DNA from 4 places in the Rummeliibacillus sp. NPDC094406 genome. Region 1 is predicted to be linked to each of the others. Evidence: riboswitches for the same ligand, from Rfam matches in the RefSeq annotation. Region 1 holds a riboswitch; each other region holds the start of a gene.
The links. Region 1 has a riboswitch for cobalamin ahead of ACIQ4I_RS14910 (ribonucleoside-diphosphate reductase subunit alpha). Riboswitches for the same ligand answer to the same signal wherever they lie in the genome.
Positions count from the first base shown of each region.

Region 2: it holds a riboswitch for cobalamin, as region 1 does, so the genes downstream of both, ACIQ4I_RS14425 (ABC transporter substrate-binding protein) here and ACIQ4I_RS14910 (ribonucleoside-diphosphate reductase subunit alpha) in region 1, are expected to answer to the same signal.
Region 3: it holds a riboswitch for cobalamin, as region 1 does, so the genes downstream of both, cobT (nicotinate-nucleotide--dimethylbenzimidazole phosphoribosyltransferase) here and ACIQ4I_RS14910 (ribonucleoside-diphosphate reductase subunit alpha) in region 1, are expected to answer to the same signal.
Region 4: it holds a riboswitch for cobalamin, as region 1 does, so the genes downstream of both, ACIQ4I_RS01870 (energy-coupling factor ABC transporter permease) here and ACIQ4I_RS14910 (ribonucleoside-diphosphate reductase subunit alpha) in region 1, are expected to answer to the same signal.

Region 1 covers NZ_JBIWGZ010000005.1:239,036-244,296, reverse strand. The annotation lists gene ACIQ4I_RS14920 (metallophosphoesterase) at 28-1,119, shown strand; gene ACIQ4I_RS14915 (undecaprenyl-diphosphate phosphatase) at 1,221-2,048, shown strand; cobalamin riboswitch at 2,571-2,748, shown strand; gene ACIQ4I_RS14910 (ribonucleoside-diphosphate reductase subunit alpha) at 2,915-5,137, shown strand; gene ACIQ4I_RS14905 (ribonucleotide-diphosphate reductase subunit beta) at 5,154-5,261, shown strand, end outside.
Region 2 covers NZ_JBIWGZ010000005.1:131,638-136,898, forward strand. The annotation lists gene ACIQ4I_RS14415 (adenosylcobinamide amidohydrolase) at 1-423, opposite strand, end outside; gene ACIQ4I_RS14420 (FecCD family ABC transporter permease) at 428-1,375, opposite strand; gene ACIQ4I_RS14425 (ABC transporter substrate-binding protein) at 1,420-2,388, opposite strand; cobalamin riboswitch at 2,489-2,683, opposite strand; gene ACIQ4I_RS14430 (NADPH-dependent FMN reductase) at 2,836-3,375, opposite strand; gene ACIQ4I_RS14435 (DUF4822 domain-containing protein) at 3,540-4,091, shown strand; gene argS (arginine--tRNA ligase) at 4,612-5,261, opposite strand, start outside.
Region 3 covers NZ_JBIWGZ010000001.1:54,715-59,975, forward strand. The annotation lists gene ACIQ4I_RS00240 (UDP-N-acetylmuramoyl-tripeptide--D-alanyl-D-alanine ligase) at 1-159, shown strand, start outside; gene ACIQ4I_RS00245 (C40 family peptidase) at 289-1,227, opposite strand; gene ACIQ4I_RS00250 (P-loop NTPase family protein) at 1,512-2,039, opposite strand; gene ACIQ4I_RS00255 (hypothetical protein) at 2,233-2,919, shown strand; cobalamin riboswitch at 2,988-3,169, shown strand; gene cobT (nicotinate-nucleotide--dimethylbenzimidazole phosphoribosyltransferase) at 3,248-4,297, shown strand; gene ACIQ4I_RS00265 (EAL-associated domain-containing protein) at 4,985-5,261, shown strand, end outside.
Region 4 covers NZ_JBIWGZ010000001.1:379,902-385,162, forward strand. The annotation lists gene ACIQ4I_RS01855 (energy-coupling factor ABC transporter ATP-binding protein) at 1-339, opposite strand, end outside; gene cbiQ (cobalt ECF transporter T component CbiQ) at 336-1,127, opposite strand; gene ACIQ4I_RS01865 (energy-coupling factor ABC transporter substrate-binding protein) at 1,114-1,422, opposite strand; gene ACIQ4I_RS01870 (energy-coupling factor ABC transporter permease) at 1,419-2,180, opposite strand; cobalamin riboswitch at 2,357-2,541, opposite strand; cobalamin riboswitch at 2,780-2,971, shown strand; gene ACIQ4I_RS01875 ((2Fe-2S) ferredoxin domain-containing protein) at 3,132-3,497, shown strand; gene cobJ (precorrin-3B C(17)-methyltransferase) at 3,518-5,191, shown strand; gene ACIQ4I_RS01885 (sirohydrochlorin chelatase) at 5,208-5,261, shown strand, end outside.

The sequences.
Region 1 (5,261 bases):
ATCGGCTCGAAAAGAGGTATGTCAATAATGAAAAGAAGAATGATAGTAGGTTTCGTATTTTTCGTTTTATATAATGCAATTGTCTATTATCTTGGATGGAATGTTTATCATTGGTTAGAATTAGCTTTTCATATGAAGATGCCAATTGTTTTTTCAATTGTATGGTTGTACTTTGCTTATAGTATTGTCATTAGTAATTTCAATGAACGTTTTCGAATAACGAAAGTAGTTAGTTGTTACTGGATGATTTTGATGGAGTACGGACTTCTATTGTTCCCAATTGCAAACTTTTTGTTATGGCTAGTACCGTCATTTCATATAGTGTGGGTAGGTTATATTATCTTGTTTTTATTTATAGCTATTATTGGATTTGGTTCATATATGGCATATTCTCCAGTTGTTCATAGGAAAACAATACAAATAAAAAAACAGCATCAGACAATCCAAAATTTTAGAATGGTTATTGCTTCTGATTTTCATCTCGGTATCTTGTCCAATAAAAATCTTTTACAGAAATTTGTTACGCGTTCGAATGCTGAAAAACCCGATATTGTTTTTCTAGTAGGGGATATTGTAGATGATCATCCATATTGGTATAAAGCATACGACATGGATGTAGTCATGAAGACATTAACTGCTACATATGGTGTTTATGGTGTGTTAGGAAACCATGAATACTACGGAAAAGCAATTCCTACCTTTGTAAATGAGATGAAAAAATCAGGGGTACAAATTTTACAAGATGAAACAATTTGTATAGCGGATTCGTTTTATGTTACAGGAAGAGAAGACAAAACAAATAAAAGTCGTAAGTCTCTACAACAGTTATCTACTGTGGTGAATACTCGTTTACCTTGGATTGTTATGGACCATACCCCGTCAGATTTAGAAACGCCAGTCGAGCTTGGGGTAGACGTACACCTTTCTGGACATACCCATTTAGGTCAAATGTGGCCGAATCAATGGATTACAAAAAAAACGTTTGAACTTGATTATGGGTATCTATTGAAAAAGACAACACATATACTTGTTTCATCAGGTTTCGGTTTTTGGGGACCTCCAATTCGCACTAATAGTAGAAGTGAAATGTGGGTAATTGATGTTGAGCTGAAAGATTAATTTAATGAAACTTTAAGATAGCTTCTCCTTCTGTTATGTTATGATAGTTTTACTAGAAATGAATGTTAGAATCATTCAAAAAAAGAGAATAAGGAGATACTATGGACTTTATAGAGTTGTTAAAATCCATTATTTTGGGTTTTGTAGAGGGTATGACAGAGTTTGCTCCGGTTTCATCTACAGGTCATATGATTATCGTTGATGATATGTGGTTGAAAACGCCAGAGTTTTTAGGGGAAGCTTCTGCGAATACATTTAAAATTGTTATTCAGTTAGGATCCATCCTAGCTGTTGTTGTGGTCATGTGGAAACGAATGCTGAGCCTTGTTGGTTTATATAAAATAGAAGGGCAAAAACCACATCATCGATTCAATTTATTACATGTTATTATTGGCGTAATTCCTGCAGGTGTATTAGGTGTATTATTAGAGAATTTTATCGATAGTCATTTATTTGGTATTAAACCCGTTATCTTTAGTCTGTTCGTTGGAGCAATATTTATGATTATAGCAGATAAATTTGGACCAAAGAGACCGAAAGTTACTTCATTAGATGATTTATCCTATGCACAAGCCTTTAAAATCGGCCTAATTCAATGCTTATCATTATGGCCAGGTTTTTCACGTTCTGGTGCAACTATTTCCGGTGGGGTATTACTTGGTTTAGACCACCGTACAGCATCAGATTTCACGTTTATCATGGCAGTACCAATTATGGCAGGTGCAAGTCTTTTATCACTTCTTAAACACTGGGATCAAATTAATTTCGGCGACATGGGCTTCTATGTAACTGGCTTTATCAGTGCATTCGTCTTTGCGCTTATTTCAATTAAGTTCTTCTTAAAATTAGTATCAAGAGTAAAATTAGTTCCATTTGCGATTTATCGTATAGTATTGGCAATCGTACTTGCTATTATCGTATTTATGTAAGAAAAAAGGGCCTTAAAGGTTCTTTAGTCTGTAGACAAACTCGAAGAATTTCGAGTTTGTCTACAGACTTTTTTCTTTTACAATATATAGATAGATAAATATAACCCGTTGATTTCCACTGCGGGCGAACACTTTATGCGGGTGGGGCCAAACCATTTTCGGTATATGATGTAGAAGTTAAAGATGACACATATCAATACGCAATTAAAATCGATGCAAAAACTGGAGATGTTCTAAGTAATAAAGATTACGAAGATTAGAGATTCAATAAAAAAGAAAAATTGGTATTGAAATAATCTTGTCAATAGGAGTCGCTTTAAAAAAATGCCTATGAAGGGCAGCTTTCCTCAGCTATTGGGTATGCTACAAAGCTATTTGATATAGAACAAATATAATTAAGAATCTAGTATATTCAAAAATATATGTTCACTTGGTAGTTCTTTTTCTTTAATTGTGCAATTCTGCTTGTCTAAGACAAACACAATATGTTAGATTATATATATTATAAAAACACAATATATAGTATAAAGACGATAATTGGTACCAGCAATGGTGTAAAAGGGAATTCGGTTCAATGCCGAAGCTGTCCCCGCAACTGTAGGTGTGGACATTTGTCAAAAAGCCACTGAGCAATGCTTGGGAAGGATGACAAAATGGATGAAACACAAGCCAGTAGACCTGCCAAATTTTCGTTTTGCGACACTTTCTTCGGGGGTTGAGAAGTGGGGGCAAATAATTGCAGCACATTCATTCACTGTTATGTGGAATTTTTTTGCTGTGATTTTGTTTCCATTTCAACTAGAGCGACTGTTCTGCCGATGAAGGCGAACAGTCGCTTTTATTTTGTGTAAAAAGGAGACGACGATATGGTAACAATAATAGATGAAAAAGAAACAGTATTGCAGCGATTAGAGGCTGAATTTGGCAAAGAGGAAATGAGTCCTTTACGACGTAAGCATGAACGTTTTGTGCATAAACATCCTGATGCGGCAGATGGAGAATGGACTAGAGCACTAGCATTAGATGCATTAAGCTTTCTAGATGAAAACGAACCCTATTGGACATTTGCTGCTGCACGTCTATTACTAATGGAAATCTATCAAAAAGCTGCTGTTGAGCGACAAGTTACTGTAGAAGATGTCTATAAAGTATTTCCAGAACAAGTACATAAACTAGTTGGAAAAGGTCTCTATAATCCGGTGTTAGTAGAAGCTTATTCAGAAGACGAACTACAACAACTGGCCTTCACAATAGAGTCAAAACGGGATGAACTTTTTACATATATAGGACTAAAAACATTAATAGATCGATATGTGACACGTGATTTTGATAAAACGCCAATTGAACTACCACAGGAACGCTGGATGGTCATTGCTATGACGTTAATGCAAAATGAAAAAGAAGATCGTATTGAAAAAGTAAAAGAAGCTTATTGGGCGATGAGTAATCTGTATATGACAACAGCAACACCTACATTATCAAATGCCGGAAAGACACACGGACAATTATCAAGCTGCTTTATCGATACAGTAGATGATAGTTTGCAAGGTATTTACGATTCCAATACAGATGTTGCGACACTTTCTAAATTTGGTGGTGGTATTGGGGTATATATGGGTAAAGTCCGTAGCCGTGGTGCGTCTATTCGTGGATTTAAAGGTGCATCTAGCGGTGTAATTCCATGGATCAAGCAATTAAATAATACAGCCGTATCGGTAGACCAGCTTGGACAACGTCAAGGAGCGATTGCGGTTTACTTGGATGTCTGGCATAAAGATATTTTTTCATTCCTTGATTTGAAATTAAATAATGGTGATGAACGCATGCGTGCACATGATATTTTCACAGGTGTATGTCTACCAGATATTTTCATGGAAGCAGTAGAAAATCGTGATGATTGGTATTTGTTTGACCCTTATGAAGTACGTTCCCTTATGGGATTTGGATTAGAAGATTGTTATGATGAAAAACGCGGCGAAGGTTCATTCCGTGCAAACTACTTAGCATGTGTGCAAAATACTTTATTGTCACGTGAAGCCGTACCAGCAATTGATATTATGAAAAGAATTATGCGCAGTCAGTTAGAAACAGGCGTACCATTTATGTTCTATCGTGATGAGGTTAACCGTAAAAATCCAAACAAACATAAAGGCATGATTTACTCATCTAATTTGTGTACAGAAATCGCACAAAATATGTCACCAACAGAATTTGAGTCAGTAGAACTTGAAAATGATATGATCGTCACTCGCCGTAAACCAGGAGATTTTGTTGTATGTAATCTATCTTCTATTAACTTGGGTAGAGCAATACCAGCAAATGTATTAGAACGCTTAATTCCAATTCAAGTACGTATGCTTGATAATGTGATTGATTTAAATGCAATCCCAGTAAAACAAGCGGCTCATACGAATGCACGTTATCGTGGAATTGGCCTTGGTACATTTGGTTGGCATCATCTACTTGCTACTTCAGGTATTGCTTGGGAGTCGGAAGCAGCAGTTAAATTTGCAGATGAATTATATGAAAAAATTGCGTACTTAACGATTAAATCTTCTATGAAATTAGCAGAAGAAAAAGGTGTATATCCATTATTTGAAGGTTCTGATTGGCAAACAGGTAGCTATTTCGAAAGCCGTGGCTATCATGGCGAAAAATGGGCAGCCCTACAACAAGAGGTTGCTGAAAAAGGAATGCGCAATGGCTATGTAATGGCTGTGGCACCAAACTCAACAACATCAATCATTGCAGGAAGTACGGCAAGTATCGATCCAATCTTCCAAAAGAGTTATTCTGAAGAGAAAAAGGATTATAAAATTCCAGTTACAGTGCCGGATTTAAACGAAAAAACAACATGGTATTACAAATCAGCATACTTTATCGACCAAAACTGGACAATCAAGCAAAACGCAGCGCGTGCACGCCATATTGACCAAGGGATATCATTAAATCTTTACGTGCAAAATACAATTAAAGCAAAAGAGTTACTAGCACTTCATCTAAATGCATGGAACAGCGGTATTAAGACGACTTATTATGTCCGTTCTACATCCGTTGAATTACTAGAATGTGAATCATGTGCAAGCTAATTAGGGGAGATAAATAATGACGGAAATAAAAAAACGTATATTAATGGATAAAGAAGCACCAAACCGTTCGACTAAAATCGTTAATGGTCGTTCTTCTAATATATTAAACTGGGATGATGTTCGT
Region 2 (5,261 bases), 110 kb from region 1:
AGAAAGAAACTCTAAATTTTGATTATCATATTGAGCAATACCTGTTTGTTGCATTGCTTCTGTAACTGCTTCTTCATCCTCTTTCGACCATGTTGAAAACCAGCTACTTTGATGTGGGTAACGACCAATTGATACTGTTTCACGAACAGAATGTGAAAAAGCATGAGCATGCAATTGTGGCAACACAGCCATTTTACGCGCTAATTCCTTTGTGGAATAATCCTTCAAGTTTTTGCCATCAATTTGAACAGTTCCAGAAGTAGCAGGTAAAATCCCGCTTATCACTTTGATTAGAGTGGACTTTCCACTACCATTCGGTCCTAGAATTCCGATAAACTTCCCCTTATCAACTGTAAACGAAATATCTTTTACAATTGGCTTCTTGGAATCATAACCACCACTAAGTTGTTTTACAGCAAGCATACTATTACGCCCCCTTCATTCTACGTTGACGGAAGAAAATATAAGCAAAAACTGGTGCCCCAATAAACGATGTAATCACACCGATCGGTAACTCTGTAGGTGCAATAACTGTTCGTGCTATCAAATCGCATAGAATAAGTAACGATGCACCATTAATAAAAGATAATGGAATTAAATGACGATGATCTGTTCCAAATAAAAGTCGTGTTATATGTGGCACAACTAAACCAACAAAACCAATCGTGCCAGATACTGCTACAGCAGAGCCCGTTAACATAGAACCACCGAGTAATAGCATCCACTTACTTCTCTTCACATTTACACCTAAATACTTTGCTCGTTCTTCACCAAACAGCATGGCATTCAGTTCACGTCGATTAAGCCATAATAAAATTGTTCCGAAAGTAATAAACGGCAAAATCATTTTGATATATGGCCATCCTCTCATCGATACACTACCCATTAACCAATCAATAATTTGGCGAAGTTCTTCTCCTGTTAAGGCAATCATCAATGATATCACGGAACTTAAAAAAGAACTCACAATAATCCCTGTTAAAATAAGGGTTTCCATTTTCATCGTACGATCGACTAATTTAGCAAACCCTAAAACAACAAACATTGCAAAGAGCGCCCCTATCATGCTGAAAGTTGGTAATGTGAAGATACCTAAAATAGGGGTTGAAATACTGAAAAAGAGCGTCATCACGGCGCCTACTGAGGCACCTGATGACACTCCTAACGTGTATGGATCTGCAAGTGGATTTTTTAACAATCCTTGAAAGGCAGTTCCTGCAACGGCTAATGCTGCTCCAACAAGTCCTGCTAAAATTACTCTAGGCATTCGAATGTTCCATAAAATATTCGTTGCTGTTTCATCCACTCCAATATTCCATAACGTACTGATTGGCACCTTTACGGAACCAACGGAAATACCGAGCCATATACTCATCAATAGGATGATTACAGCTACGATATAACCGACTATGATCTTTTTCACTTAAACGCCTCTGGGTAAACAGCCTTCGCTACTTCCTCTAACCCTTCAGCAAGGCGAGGACCTGTACGAGCTGTTAAATTTTGATCTACTAGCACAACTGCGTTATTTTTAACAGCAGTAATACTGTCAAAGCCTGGACGTTTTTTTACTTTCTCTACGATATTTGGAACATAATCTTCCATCACAATAATAGTATCGGGATTACGTTTGACAATTTGCTCTGGATCAATTTTAAACCAACCTGATTGATCATCCGCAACATTTTTTATATTCGCTAAGTTGAAGATTTCTTGCATAAATGTATCTTTACCTGCTGTGTAAATATTAGGTACATCTGATGTTTCAACAAAAGCAGTACGTTGTTTAACATTCGCTACTTTATCTTGTACTTCTTTTACTTTCGCTTTCATATCAGCAACGATTTTATCCGCTTTTTGTGGTTGATTTGTAATTTGACCGATTTGTTTGATGGTGTCATATGTTTCTTCAAAGTTTGTTGCATTTTTTACGACAAAAACGGTAATCCCTGCATCTTTCAATTGTTGTAATCCCGATTCAATTGACTTTGCATTCGATTCATGTGCAAATACGACATCTGGTTTTAAGCTTAGTACTTTTTCAATGTTAATTTTCTGCATATCGCCTACTTTTTCTTTTTTGGTAGCAGCTTTTGGATAATCATCGTTATCACTTACACCAACGATTTTGTCGTCTAAACCTAGTGCGAATAAGATTTCTGTATTACTTGGGATCAGTGATACGATTTTTTTCGGTTCTTCTTTTAATTCTACCTCATTCCCAAGCGCATCTTTTACTGTCATAGGGTATGTAGCTGTTTTGTCCGTAGTTTGAGTAGTCTTTTCACTTTTTTCAGTTGATGATTTTTGAGTTTCGCTTTGATTGCATCCAACAAGTAGAACAAACGCCATTGTTAGTAAGAAACCCAGTTGCCAAATTTTTTTCACAAAAATGCCTCCTCCATAAAAAATGCCTCTCGTATTTTTGAGAGGCATCATGATTCCAGTATATTCAAGTACACTAGCACCCACTCTATCCTCGTAGTTATTTGGTGATCTGAGTTCGGCAGGTATCCTGGCTTGTGTTCATCGCGCATCGTGCCTTCCCAAAAAATCAATTCTTTTTAGTGGCCGTTTACGAGTTGCTCACACTTACAGTGGCGGGACCGCATCGGATTTTCACCGATTTCCCTTTTCACTCAACATTTGGTATATGTCGAGAACCGTACTTCTTTATATATTGAATTGTTTATCATTATACCGAATATTTGGTTTTTGTGAAAGATAAGTTTTGGCAATTGTTTTTTCTCTAAATAACAAATTACATATAAAATAAACAGCAGTTAGCTTCTCTTCTAGGAGATTTTACTGCTGTTCACGATTATCATGCATAAATTAATATTGTTTCATCCACTTTAAAAAGTTACCAACTATTTTATCTAAAAATTGAACCGTTCCTTCTTCTGTTAGATTTCCTGAATCATCAAATTTCGTGTGCACAGCCCCAATATATACATCATTGCCTATTAGTATTGGAGATGATAATCCTATTGAAAATAAAATGTCGCGTAAATGCATTTGTGCTTTCGCAGTTCCCAATACTCCCATCGAAGCACCCATAATCCAAGAAGGTTTACCAATCATGACTTGATCTACTCGTGATAGCCAATCGATTGCATTACCCAATACTCCCGGAATGGACCCATTATACTCTGGTGTTACCCAAAGTACCGCATCGGCAGCTTTTACCTTCGCTTTAAAATCTACAACAGATTGCGGTGGATCATTTTCGTTATCTTGATTGTACATAGGTAAATCATTTAAAGTTAAGACTTCCATGTCAAACTTATCTGCATTATGTTTTTTTACAAATTCAGCTAGTTTTTTGTTATATGAATCTTTTCGGATACTACCTACAATTGCAACAACTTTCATAATGATTCCTCCCAAAATAGAATTCAACATATCATTCTCTTTTTTATATTTTTTATACCTCCAGCTGGATTATCGCCACAATACTCAAAGAGGTTGAATGAGAAGTATTAAAACTCTATAAATTGGTAACATTGGTACTGGTAGTAAATTAAGGAGGCTGAAATATGAAAAAAGTATTGATGGTACTTGTCCTAGTAAATATGTTAATTTTATCTGCTTGTCAATGGCAAGGATTCGGTAAACAAGATATTACTACAGGTAGTAAAAATGGAACAAAAATACCCGTTAATTCAGAAGTAAAGGGTATTGAAGAGTCAACGTTAAATACAGGAGTAAAAATTGCAAAGATTCTCGGAAGTACAACTTGGCAAGGAACAAAAGTATATGATAAAAATAATAATGATTTAACACAACAAAACACAAACTTCATTGCCCTTGCAAAATATGACGATAAAACATCGAGATACGAATTCTATGATAAAACATCAAAAGATAGCCGCGATAATGGAACTTTCTTTATCACGAATAGTGGAAAATTTCGTATTCTCAAATCTAAATCTAAAGGAACACAAAGTGTTGTAGAGTTAACAGAAGTAACTGAGGAAAAATACACTTATAAAAGAATGGGGAAAGATGCAAACGGAAATGATGTAGAAGTTTTCGTGGAACATATACCTTATACCGAAGGTAAACTTGCTTTTTCTGAATCAGAATAAACATTAGAGGAAATGATATTATCACAATTCCATTTTACTAAATTGAAACAGTAATTCACTCCGTAACAAAAATAGAATTTCGCCTTATCAAGATCAAAATAAAGAAAAAAAGTAAATAAAAGGACATTACATAACTAAATATGTAATGTCCTTTCTTATATTTCTGGAACAAGTGCCAGTGTTGGACCGACGCAGCGTTTAACACTTAGATTATCCGGCTTCGGACACTAGCTTTTCGGGCCAGATAACCCTCCTCGGACGGGGCACAAAAAGCGCCCCTCTGTCGGAGGAACATTTGCCTCGCAGGGATGCGAGGGCGTTCGGCGTTGCCACAGGAAGTGGCGAACTTAGCCGAACTTCCTTTCATAAAGCTAAACGAGCGCCTTCAGTACTTAATATTATCCGGCTTCGGACGCTAGCTTTTCGGGCCAGATAACCCTCCTCGGACGGGGCAAAAACGCCCCTCTGTCGGAGGAACATTTGGCCGATAAAGCTGATCGAGCGTCCTCAGCACTTAATATTACATTTTTTCTGGTGCAGAAACTCCGATTAATTTTAGTGCATTTGCGACTGTTATGCGGACTGCTGTGATTAGGGCTAGGCGTGCTTCAGAGCGGTCTTTGTTTTCAGCATCTAGAACTTTTTCTGCATTGTAGAAGCTGTGGAATGTTGCTGCTAATTCTTGGATGTAGTTTGCAATACGGTGTGGTGCGCGTACGCGTGCTGCATCTGCTACGACTTGTGGGAAGTCACCAACTTTTTTCAATACTTCAATATCTTTTTCTGATGATAATGTGTCAAGATGTTCAGTTGAAGGTGCAAGACCTTTTTCTGATGCTTGACGTAAGATTGAACTAATACGTGCGTGTGCATATTGTGCATAGTATACTGGGTTTTCATTTGATTGTTTAACAGCCAAATCTAAATCGAAATCTAAGTGAGTATCGCCAGCACGCATTGCAAAATTGTAGCGTACTGCATCTAATCCTACTTCTTCTACTAGTTCACGTAATGTTACTGCATTTCCTGTACGTTTAGACATTTTGACCTTTTCACCATCACGAAGAAGGTTAACCATTTGGATTACTTCTACTTCTAATGTGTCACGGTCATATCCAAGTGCTTCGATAGCTGCTTTCATACGTGGGATGTAACCGTGGTGGTCTGCTC
Region 3 (5,261 bases), on a different contig from region 1:
AAGGAGGGAACAAATGCAGAAGTTCATATTTTTGAAAATGTGAAAGGAATAATAGATATAGTGAAGCCAATTCTCGATGCTGATACAATATTGTTGATAAAAGGCCCAATGTCTAGTAGGTCTATGATTGAATTTGCAAAGAACTTAAAAGAGAACTAGTAGAACGAAAAAAAGAAGCATCCTTCATTAAAAGAATGCTTCTTTTATTCTTTGAAAATAATTTTCATACTTCCATAGTAATCTAATTACACATGAAAGTTTTTGCTGCAAATTTAACGTTAAAATATATTAAAAAACTCGTTTTGCTTTAATGTAGTGTTGATTATAATAGTCAACAAACATTACTCTTGTAGTAATACCACTAGAACTTGGAATGATTAAACGTTGATCGCCGGCATAGATGGCTACCTGAGAAGGTGTAGAAGATCCCGGTACACTATTAAAGAACACTAAATCACCTTTTTTAAGACTATTTCGTGAAACAGTAGTTCCAAGATTCATTTGATCTTTTAAGTTTGTTGTACCAAGATTTACGCCACTTTTTTTATAAACATAGTTTACAAAACCAGGACCAGTGAAACGTAAATTCTTTTCATCATTAGTTGTACTCATTGTAACTTTATCTTTGTAATCAAAAGCATTTTGAACAATCGTATCACCTTTTGTTGCAGGATTAGATGGAAGCAAAGTAGGTAAAACTCTACGTGCCGATACATAATTATCCGTATAATATGGCTTGCTATTCAAATCAGAAATGACGATGTTTTGCTTAGAGTCAGCCATGTGAATCATTTTGTTGTCACCAATATACATTCCTACATGATCTGGATCTGTTCCTGTTGTTTTACTCTTAAAGAATAATAAATCGCCTTTTTGTAATTGATTTCTTGGAACATAAGTACCTTGTTGAATCATATAATCTTCGTTATAAGTAGCTAAATCTACACCGTTTTTCTCGAAAATGTACATGATAAATGAAGCGCAAGAGAATTTGTAAGGATAAGTTGGCTTGTACACGGTATTACTATACGTTGCTTGACCTATTAAACTTTTTCCGGTTTGGATTAGTTGGTCTGCCTTCGCAGCGACAGCTTGATCGTTATGTTGAACATTTGTAGTGGTTGCAGCCTTAACATCCATTGCCTGATTTGTTGCTGGTAATATCCCACCAAATGTGCTTAAACCTATTGTAAGTGCAATACTTGTTGTTAGAAATTGTTTTTTCATGTGTTTGAGTACCTCCTGTGTGCTCTTTACAAACTTAATGTTAGCAATAAAAACGGAGGGTTCTATGAGGTAAAATTTTCCCTACCTAATCCAAGGAAGGATAAAAGCTTGATATGAAAGGCTTGGCAAGTGGAATTTACAGTTTCATTACAAATGTTTCATTTTATATATTTTGTATTTTATACTAAATAAAGATAAAAAAACTAGTATTCTGAGTCAATTTCATAATGCTTTTCTAGTTTAAAAACACGAATATTTTTCTGGATATACAATTTAATTTTGAATTATGAAATTGCCTCTTCTAACAACCTATTTAAATCCTTTTTTGATTTTATCAAAATCACTTTATCTTGATATTGATTAAGCGTTTCTTGGATTAAATGTTTGCCCTTTTTTTCGTGGAATTTACTCCACTCAAACATCTTTCTCAGCATTTTAAATGTAGGATTATAATTGGCTTGTTCAATTTTCAATAGTTGTTTTATAAATCGTTTATTGATTCTATACATTCTAGTGAAATACGAAGGCTCTAAATAGATAATACTGTCTGCTGATTTTAAACTTGGTGATGTCCACATCTGATAATGTGCACCTTCAATAACCCATTTTTGATTTTCTATGATTTGCTGTAAAATTGAATCTCTTTCATTTTCTGAGCGACGAATATCACCATTTTCTGAACGAATCCAAACGATGTTATCTAATTCAAAATGATTACATTGATTAATTAAAGCGATTTTTTTCGCTATCGTTGTTTTTCCACTTCCTACAGGTCCAATGATATGAATTTTTTGACCAAGAGATTTAATCATTTTCCACCTCCGCTAACTTTTTATGTCACACATGAGTATCCAAGCTTCTAATAGTTTTTAAATTAATCATACATAAATAGAAAAATATTTGTTGAATTTATCAAGGTTATTACCATATGTTACAATAAAATAAAGATAAAGGTAAATTTGCGAGAGGGAATGTAATACCAATAAATATACAAGGAGGAAAATGATGAAACTTAAAAGTGTCCTTGTAATAATTATTCTTAGTACGTTTCTAGCTTCTTGTAGTAAGCCAATAGGTTATTTTGGTAAATGTCCTGATGCCATAATAGAATGGGTAGATGTGTTAATGATTCATGGCATAAAATATGAGCACCATTTTCCGGAACCAACTGATGAAAGCAGTAATTTGAATGTTGAAAAGGGAAAGAAAATAGGCGAAGTTCTTTATAAAATGGCTGATAATGCGTGTAATAATCATAAGATGAAAAACGGAGATGCTGCCTTTATTGAAAAAGGAACAGCTATTTATGAAGTAAATGGATATCCATCATCTTTTCTCGTTTTAGCAGATAATAAGGTGTATGTATCGCATCAGAACAAAAAAGCTAAAACAGCAAAAGAATTGTATCCGCTAAAAGAATATGTCCAAAATATTTACATTGAAAGTACAGAAGATGGAAGAAGATTGCATACTTTTTCGTCTTCATCCAGGAAAGAATTTATTGAAGCATGGGATAATTTAATAGTAAAAGATGTCGATTATACTGACGAACCAATTTTTTTAGAAATAGAATTGAAAAATGGAGTAACTTTTAGGCTTATTTATTCTGAAAAATCGAATGTTTTCACTATTGGTGTAATGGGGAATGAAAAAATAAAAGAGATTATACAAAAAGAATTACAACAAAGCTAGAGATATTGAATTTCAAAAATAAGTACTATTGCTTTCTAACTAATTCCCTAGTAATATAATTAATAGAAAATTCAATAAAAGTATAAGGTGCCTTTAGCAAAAGGAGAATAGGGAATGAAGTGAAAGTCTTCAGCGGACCCGCCACTGTATAGGGGAGTTTGATCAGAAATGCCACTGGATATTTTTATCTGGGAAGGCTGATGAAATGTTGACCCCGAGCCAGGAGACCTGCCTTATTACTTGAATAGAACAGATGATGGAAAAGTCTGCGGTTTATTTGTAATGCAAATAAACTGCAGGCTTTTAATTTTATTCGGGAGAGATGAAAATGAACTTATTACAACAAACTATTGAAAAAATTGAAGACTTGGATCAAGAAATGATGGCAAAGGCTCAACATAGAGTGGACAACCTGATCAAACCCCCAAAAAGTCTAGGGAAATTGGAAAGTATCGCAATACAACTTTCAGGTATTACTGGAGAGAGTTTTCCTTCAATTGACCAAAAAGCAATTATTGTGATGTCAGCGGATCACGGTGTGTATGAAGAAGGCGTTACGAATAATCCACAAATAGTGACTTTTGAACAAACTTTAAATATTGCAAAAGGAATCACAGGTGTCGGGACAATCGTAAAGGTTTCAGGTGCTAAAATTGTGACAGTTGATATAGGAGTAAAAGAAGACATCCCAAGTGATGCTGGAGTCATTATCCGAAAAATAAAAAAAGGAACAGACAATATGGCAAAAGGTCCTGCTATGACAAGAGATGAAGCGATCAAAGCCTTAGAAGTGGGTATTGAAATTGCCACAACGGAAATACAAAATGGGGTTAATTTACTAGGGACAGGCGAAATGGGCATCGGCAATACGACACCAAGTACAGCGATATTATCTGTTTTAGCCAATTGCGATCCGAAAGAAATTACAGGTAGAGGCGCGGGGCTTGGGCAAGGTGGATTAGCACATAAAATAGATGTCATTCGAAATGCCATTGCAACAAACCAACCCAATCCAGCTGATGGTATTGATGTGCTGGCAAAAGTCGGGGGACTAGAAATCGCCGGAATGGCTGGCGTTATGCTTGCAGCTGCAGCGAATCGGGTACCTGTTGTAGTCGATGGTTTAATTTCCAGTGTTTCAGCTTTAATCGCAGCTTCTATTGAACCAAATGTGAAGGATTATCTTATAACTTCACATGCCACTGAAGAACCAGGGGGAATAATAGCCAGTGAACTTTTAGGCAAAGAACCGATGTTAATGATGGACATGTGTCTAGGTGAAGGTTCTGGAGCAGCTTTAGCCTTCCCAATTATCGAAGCAGCATGTAGCATGATGAAAAATATGCCGACTTTTGAAGAAGTGGGAATGGAGATTTAATAACCGGTGCCATTCACTTACTTAATTCATATCATTTCAATTGATTACTAACAAAATCCCAACTATCTATTTCCAGTCATGGTTGTAGGTTTGTGAAAAAGTTTGATCAAAACGATCGGCGAGGTCAATTCAGTGAAGTGCATTCAGAGTCCTGCGGAAACGCGAGCCATAGAGACCCCACAGCGTAGCGAGGAGGCTCGTCGGTTCGCCCGCGGAAAGCGAAGCTGATTCCACTTCATGTTATATTAAATTTGTACTATAAAAAATAGGGGTAAATTGTTTTTTTAGTGCCCTCAAAATAGTGAGGAGGAGGCTTGCATCTACCGTTTCACTCTCTATGCTGGAAAGAACTGCTGCTTGCCCGCGGAAAGCGTCCGTCTGTAGCGGCATCGAAGAGCTTATCATTTATTCAAATCAATCGTTTAATGATCGTGGTTTTTAAATAGAAAAGCATTTATGAAATTGATGAATTGATTTAGCTAATAATAATCAAAAGTTTACTTTTCAAAGTCTGTCAATTTCTTTAGTTACCTTATATAACTCATCAAAAAAACTCTTACTGATTCTTGATAAAATTGGTGAGAGTTTTTATATTGAAAAAATAATTATTTAAAAGAATTGTGTCAGTGCCAGCTTCAAAAATGTAGGATATAATAGTAGTAGTAAGTTAGAATGGGGGACCAGCTAATGGACGTTCTTGATCTTCTCGATCGATTAGAAGAAATCGAAATATTATTTGAGCCAATCTTTAGTGCAGATGAGCATGTAATTGTAGCATACGAAGTAATTGGTCAAATATTAAAAGATGATCAACATTTCAATATTATTGAATTTACATATGACGAAACAGTTCCGGCTGATATTCGTGCAGAAGTGGAACTAATCATGGTTAAAAAGGCACTTACTATCGCAAAAGATGCTTTAAAAGAAGCTAATCTTTATTTACCATGTAATCCTAATTTGT
Region 4 (5,261 bases), on a different contig from region 1:
CCATCCGAGATTTATAGGACCAAACGATATATCTTGACGAACATTACCAGCAAAAAGTTGAGAATCAGGATCTTGAAAAACAATCCCTACATGGGAGCGTAATGCCAGCAATGATTTGCGGTTATATTTCATCGGTTGATTTTGAAAGAGAATTTGCCCGGAAGTCGGTTTCAGAATTCCATTTAAGTGCTGAAATAATGTAGATTTTCCAGCACCATTATTCCCGAGCAACGCAATCTTCTTACCTTTAGCAATTTTCAAAGATAAATTATTTAAAGCTACAGTCCCATCAGCATAACGATGTGTTAAATTTTGAATTTCAAAGAATAAATCATTCAAACTAGAATGCCCCCAAACTGAATGTAGACCGCAATGATTAACAAAATGATAATAAAAATGATCGCCCAATTTCTAGCAGAATATTGGTAAGGATCCTCAAGATAAACCATGGATTCATCGTAACCACGAGAATTCATAGCCATTGATAATTCCTTAGAACGCTGAAAAACATGGACAAATAAAGAAGAAATAAGCATTCCTAAAGAATGCAACCCTCTTTTAATTGAAAGATATCCAAGTCTTGAATTTTGTGATTGGAAAATTTCAAATGATTTCTCTAAAAAAACGAATATGAATCTATACGTAAGTTCGATTAATTCGATTAATAATTGAGGTACTCTACATTTTTTTAATACTTGCATTAAATCATGTACCGGTGTTGTTAAAGTTAAAAAATATAAACAACTTATACTGCTTAACACAGAAAAGAATAACTGAATGCTCATTTTGACACTTTGTGATGAAATATAAACAGACCAATCGAACAATTGAAATTGCCAAATTGCAGTATGAATAAGCTCAGGGTGTCGGGTAAACGATAGTAAAATACCAATCATACTACTTATCAGGAAAACGCCAGGGATACATAACATTTTCAAATAATATTGCCATGGAATTTTAGCTACCAATATTGTAAGTGAACTCATAACAAAAAATGTGATGAGTGAGATGAGCGCATCTTTTACGGTTAATGAAAATAATAATAGAAAAAAGGATAAAACGATTTTTTCTACTGGATGCGTCTTTACTAGGCGATTGATATAAGCATATTGATCAATGAGTAACATGCTTACCTTTGCCTTCTTTACTATCTTCTTTTTTGTGTCTTCCACGTGAGAAGCCGATGAAATAGCCGATAAAACCAGCACCTATAGCAGCTTGTAAACAAAATAATAAACTTTCAATTTCGCCACTTGGCGGTTCCCAAATGCTTGAGAACCAAGGTTTATAGGAAGAATCAATTTTCGTAATTGCTGCTTCAGCCTGATCATCCGATCCACCAAATTCCGCCCCTTTTTGGAAGAACAGTGGCAGAACAGCCAATATAACTACCATCGCGATTAATATTATATTTTTTTTCATGATTGTTCAGCACCTTTTTTAAAGACTTTCAAAGCTTTTAATTCTGCTAAATTGTATTTTTGTAAGAAGTTCATAATCACAACTGTAAGAATACCTTCACTAATTGCTAAAGGAATTTGAGTGAGAGCGAAAATACTGCTAAATTTAGTGAATGAAGCAAAGAAACCACCAACTTCAGATGGGAAAGCAAGTGCTAATTGGATAGATGTTACAACATAGGTACCCAAATCGCCAAGTGCAGCAGCTAAAAACACTGCCCAAGAAAATGAGAATCCTATTTTGGTAACACCCTTAAATACACCATATGAAATAAGTGGTCCTACGATTGCCATTGAAAAAGCATTAGCACCTAAAGTAGTTAGTCCACCGTGAGCTAGCAACAAAGCTTGGAATAAAAGTACTATAAAACCTACAATACTCATTGCAAACGGCCCAAATAAAACAGTACCAAGGCCAACACCAGTAGGATGAGAGCAGCTTCCTGTAACAGACGGAATTTTCAATGCAGATAATACGAATGCAAAAGCGCCTGATAAGCCTAACATCATTTTTGTTTCTGGGTTTTCTGCAATCGTTTTTCTAATAGAACGGAATCCAATTATTAAAAACGGAATGGTAACAGCCCACCAGAAAATTACCCATTCAACGGGTAAAAAACCTTCCATAATGTGCATGGCGAATGCAGGTTTTGGTATGATCAACAGTGCTAATAGGAAATATATTAGCTTCCAGTTTACTAAGTTCTTAAACTTAATCATTTAATCTTTCCTCCATTTTTATATTCAATTGTTCGTGAATTAACGAGATACACCTCCTAATAAACCAAACAGGACATAAAAAAACACTTCTTCCAACAGAAGAAGTGTTAACGAATAGTAAAACAATGCTTTGCAAAAAAGCATAGCTATACTCACACCTATCCTCGTAGGCTGATACAAATCCACACTTTATGGCAGGTCTCCTGGCTTAGAGTCTTCATTATGTTTTTACCTTCCCATCGTTGACAGTGGCATAGAAAAACATAACTCGTCTTTACAGTGGCGGGACCGCGTTTGTATTTCACAAACTTCCCTTTTCAGCTAAATCTCAATATTTAGCACCATAAAGTTTATTGAATTGTTAGATTACTAATCTAGTGTAGCATGGTTATATTTCCAATACTACTATATTTTTTACAAAGAAATTTTGCAAAAGAAAGATTGTCTTAAAAAAGATAAACTAATATAGTATTTAGAAATATTGTGCATAAATTTCAACAGTAACGTTCTGTAAAATGGACTTGAATAAAAAAATCTATTTCAAATTGTCTGGAAATAGTATATGATTATGTCAGTTTTTAATTTTACTATATTATACAATTTCATATTATTTTAAAAGTGCCCTTGTAATTTCACAAAGGGATAATAGGGAAATCGGTTAGAATCCGATGCAGCCCCCGCTACTGTAACATGGATGAAATGATACATACTCACTGGTCGAAGAAGACTGGGAAGAGATCAGAGTAAGATGAAGTGTAAGCCAGGAAACCTGCTTTTAAAAACAGAAGTACGATACTTTTCGGAGGGAAAGGTAAAGACTATAAGAGCAGAATGTCATTTTATATTTGGCTATTTTTCTGAATTATCTAGTTTTTAAACCTTAATTCTTGGAATTAAGGTTTTTTATTTTCCTTTTTTCTCCATCTTATTTTAATTAATTGGAGGTTGAATATGACAACTTGGAATTTATCTGGGATGAAAAGTCATTTATTCATTTGTAATGGAAGTTCTTGCATGAAGAAAGGTGCAGAAGAAATTACGCTAGCAATTCGTGAAGAAATTGCACAACTAGGTATGGATGAACAAATCCATACCACTAGAACACGATGTAATGGCCGTTGTAAAGATGCATGCATTGTAATTGCTTATCCACAAGGGAGTTGGTACAAAGCATCAACAACTGATATTGGCCGTGGGATTGTAAAAGATTGTATAGAGCAACAAAATGAACAACATACAATTTATCGTATGGAAAATGGTGAAATGATATTAAATCCAGAGGTCGCGTCCATTACAGGAATCGATAAAAACAAATAATTTGTAAAGGAGAGGTTTGCATGACATCACAAGGGAAACTTTATGTCGTTGGTTTTGGTCCTGGGGATTTTAAACATATTACAACGAGAGCAGTGGAAGCGCTTCAGGATAGTGATTTTATCATCGGTTACAAAACTTATGTAGAACTGATCCAAGATTTAATCACAAATGACACATCAGTGATTAGTACAGGAATGACAGAGGAAGTTTCAAGAGCTCAGGAAGCTGTCCGCCAAGCAGAAGCCGGAAAAAAAGTTGCAGTTATTTCAAGTGGCGATGCCGGTGTTTATGGTATGGCTGGTCTAGTCTATGAAGTTTTAATCGAAAAAGATTGGACTGAAGCAAATGGGGTACCAATTGAGATTATCCCAGGTATTTCAGCCATCAATTCATGTGGATCATTGTTGGGTGCTCCTATTATGCATGATTCTTGTACGATAAGTTTGAGTGACCACCTAACACCATGGGATTTAATCGCTAAAAGAGTGGAAGCTGCCGCAATGGCTGATTTTGTCATTGCACTCTATAATCCTCGCAGTGGACGTAGAACTCGCCAAATTGTAGAGGCACAACGTATTCTTCTACAATACAGATCACCTGATACACCGGTTGGCCTTGTAAAAAGTGCATATCGTGATCGTCAACATATCATTATTACAAATCTAAAAGAAATGCTAGATCATGATATCGGTATGTTGACGACAGTCATCATTGGGAACTCTTCAACTTTCCTTTATGACAATAAAATGATTACTCCACGAGGTTATCAAAGAAAATATACATTAAATAGCGAGAAGCAAGCATTAAAACCACATCAACGTTTGAGAGAAGAAGCGGAACCTTGGGCTATGGATCAAATGACTGGTGTTCAACGAGTACAATCTTCAGTAAATGAAAAAATTGAAAAAGATGAGAAGCACCAAATAGTTGAGTACATACGACCTCAATCACCTAAAGTAAGCTCATATAATATGGCAATGGAAGCGTTAAAACGTGTTACTGGTAAACAACCAAAAACCACAAATTATGTTCATCAAGATTTTGAAGAAATTTTCGAATTAGCAGTTAGTCCTGGTGTTGCAAATAAAAAATTCACACCTGAACAAATGATGACTTTAGCAATGGTTGTTGGCGAAAAAGGTACCATGGAATATACGCCGAACCATCAAATCGTATTGAAGATTCCAACTTCTAATCCTGATGCGATTACAGCAAAACTAAATGGTGTTGGATTTTTACTTTCACCTATTGGAGATGTCTTAACTTTAAAGGCTTGTGATTTCTGTGACGGCGAAAAAACAGGTGGCATTCCTTATGCTGAGGAGATCCAAGAAAAATTAGGTGGTCTTCAGTTACCGAAAGAATTAACAATTGGATTCAATGGTTGTGGTATGGCTTGTTACAAAGCCGTTACTGAAGATATCGGAATTATTTATCGTAAAGGGAAATTTGATTTGTTCCTAGGTGCTAAGCCTGTTGGAAGAACAGCTCATGCAGGACAACCTGTGGCAGAAGGCATTGAGCCAGAGAAAATAGTTGATGTTATTACGAATATTATTCAAGAATATAAACAAAATGCGCATCCAAATGAGCGACTATTTAAATATTTTAAAAGAGTGAAACAAATACAAGGATTTGTGTACAAAGATATTGCACCCAAAATTAACATAGAACCCGCACCATGTGGGGACTGATTATAGGAGGAAAAATATGAAGGCCATTTTATTTGTAGGTCATGGTAGTAGATTAGTAGCAGGTAATGAG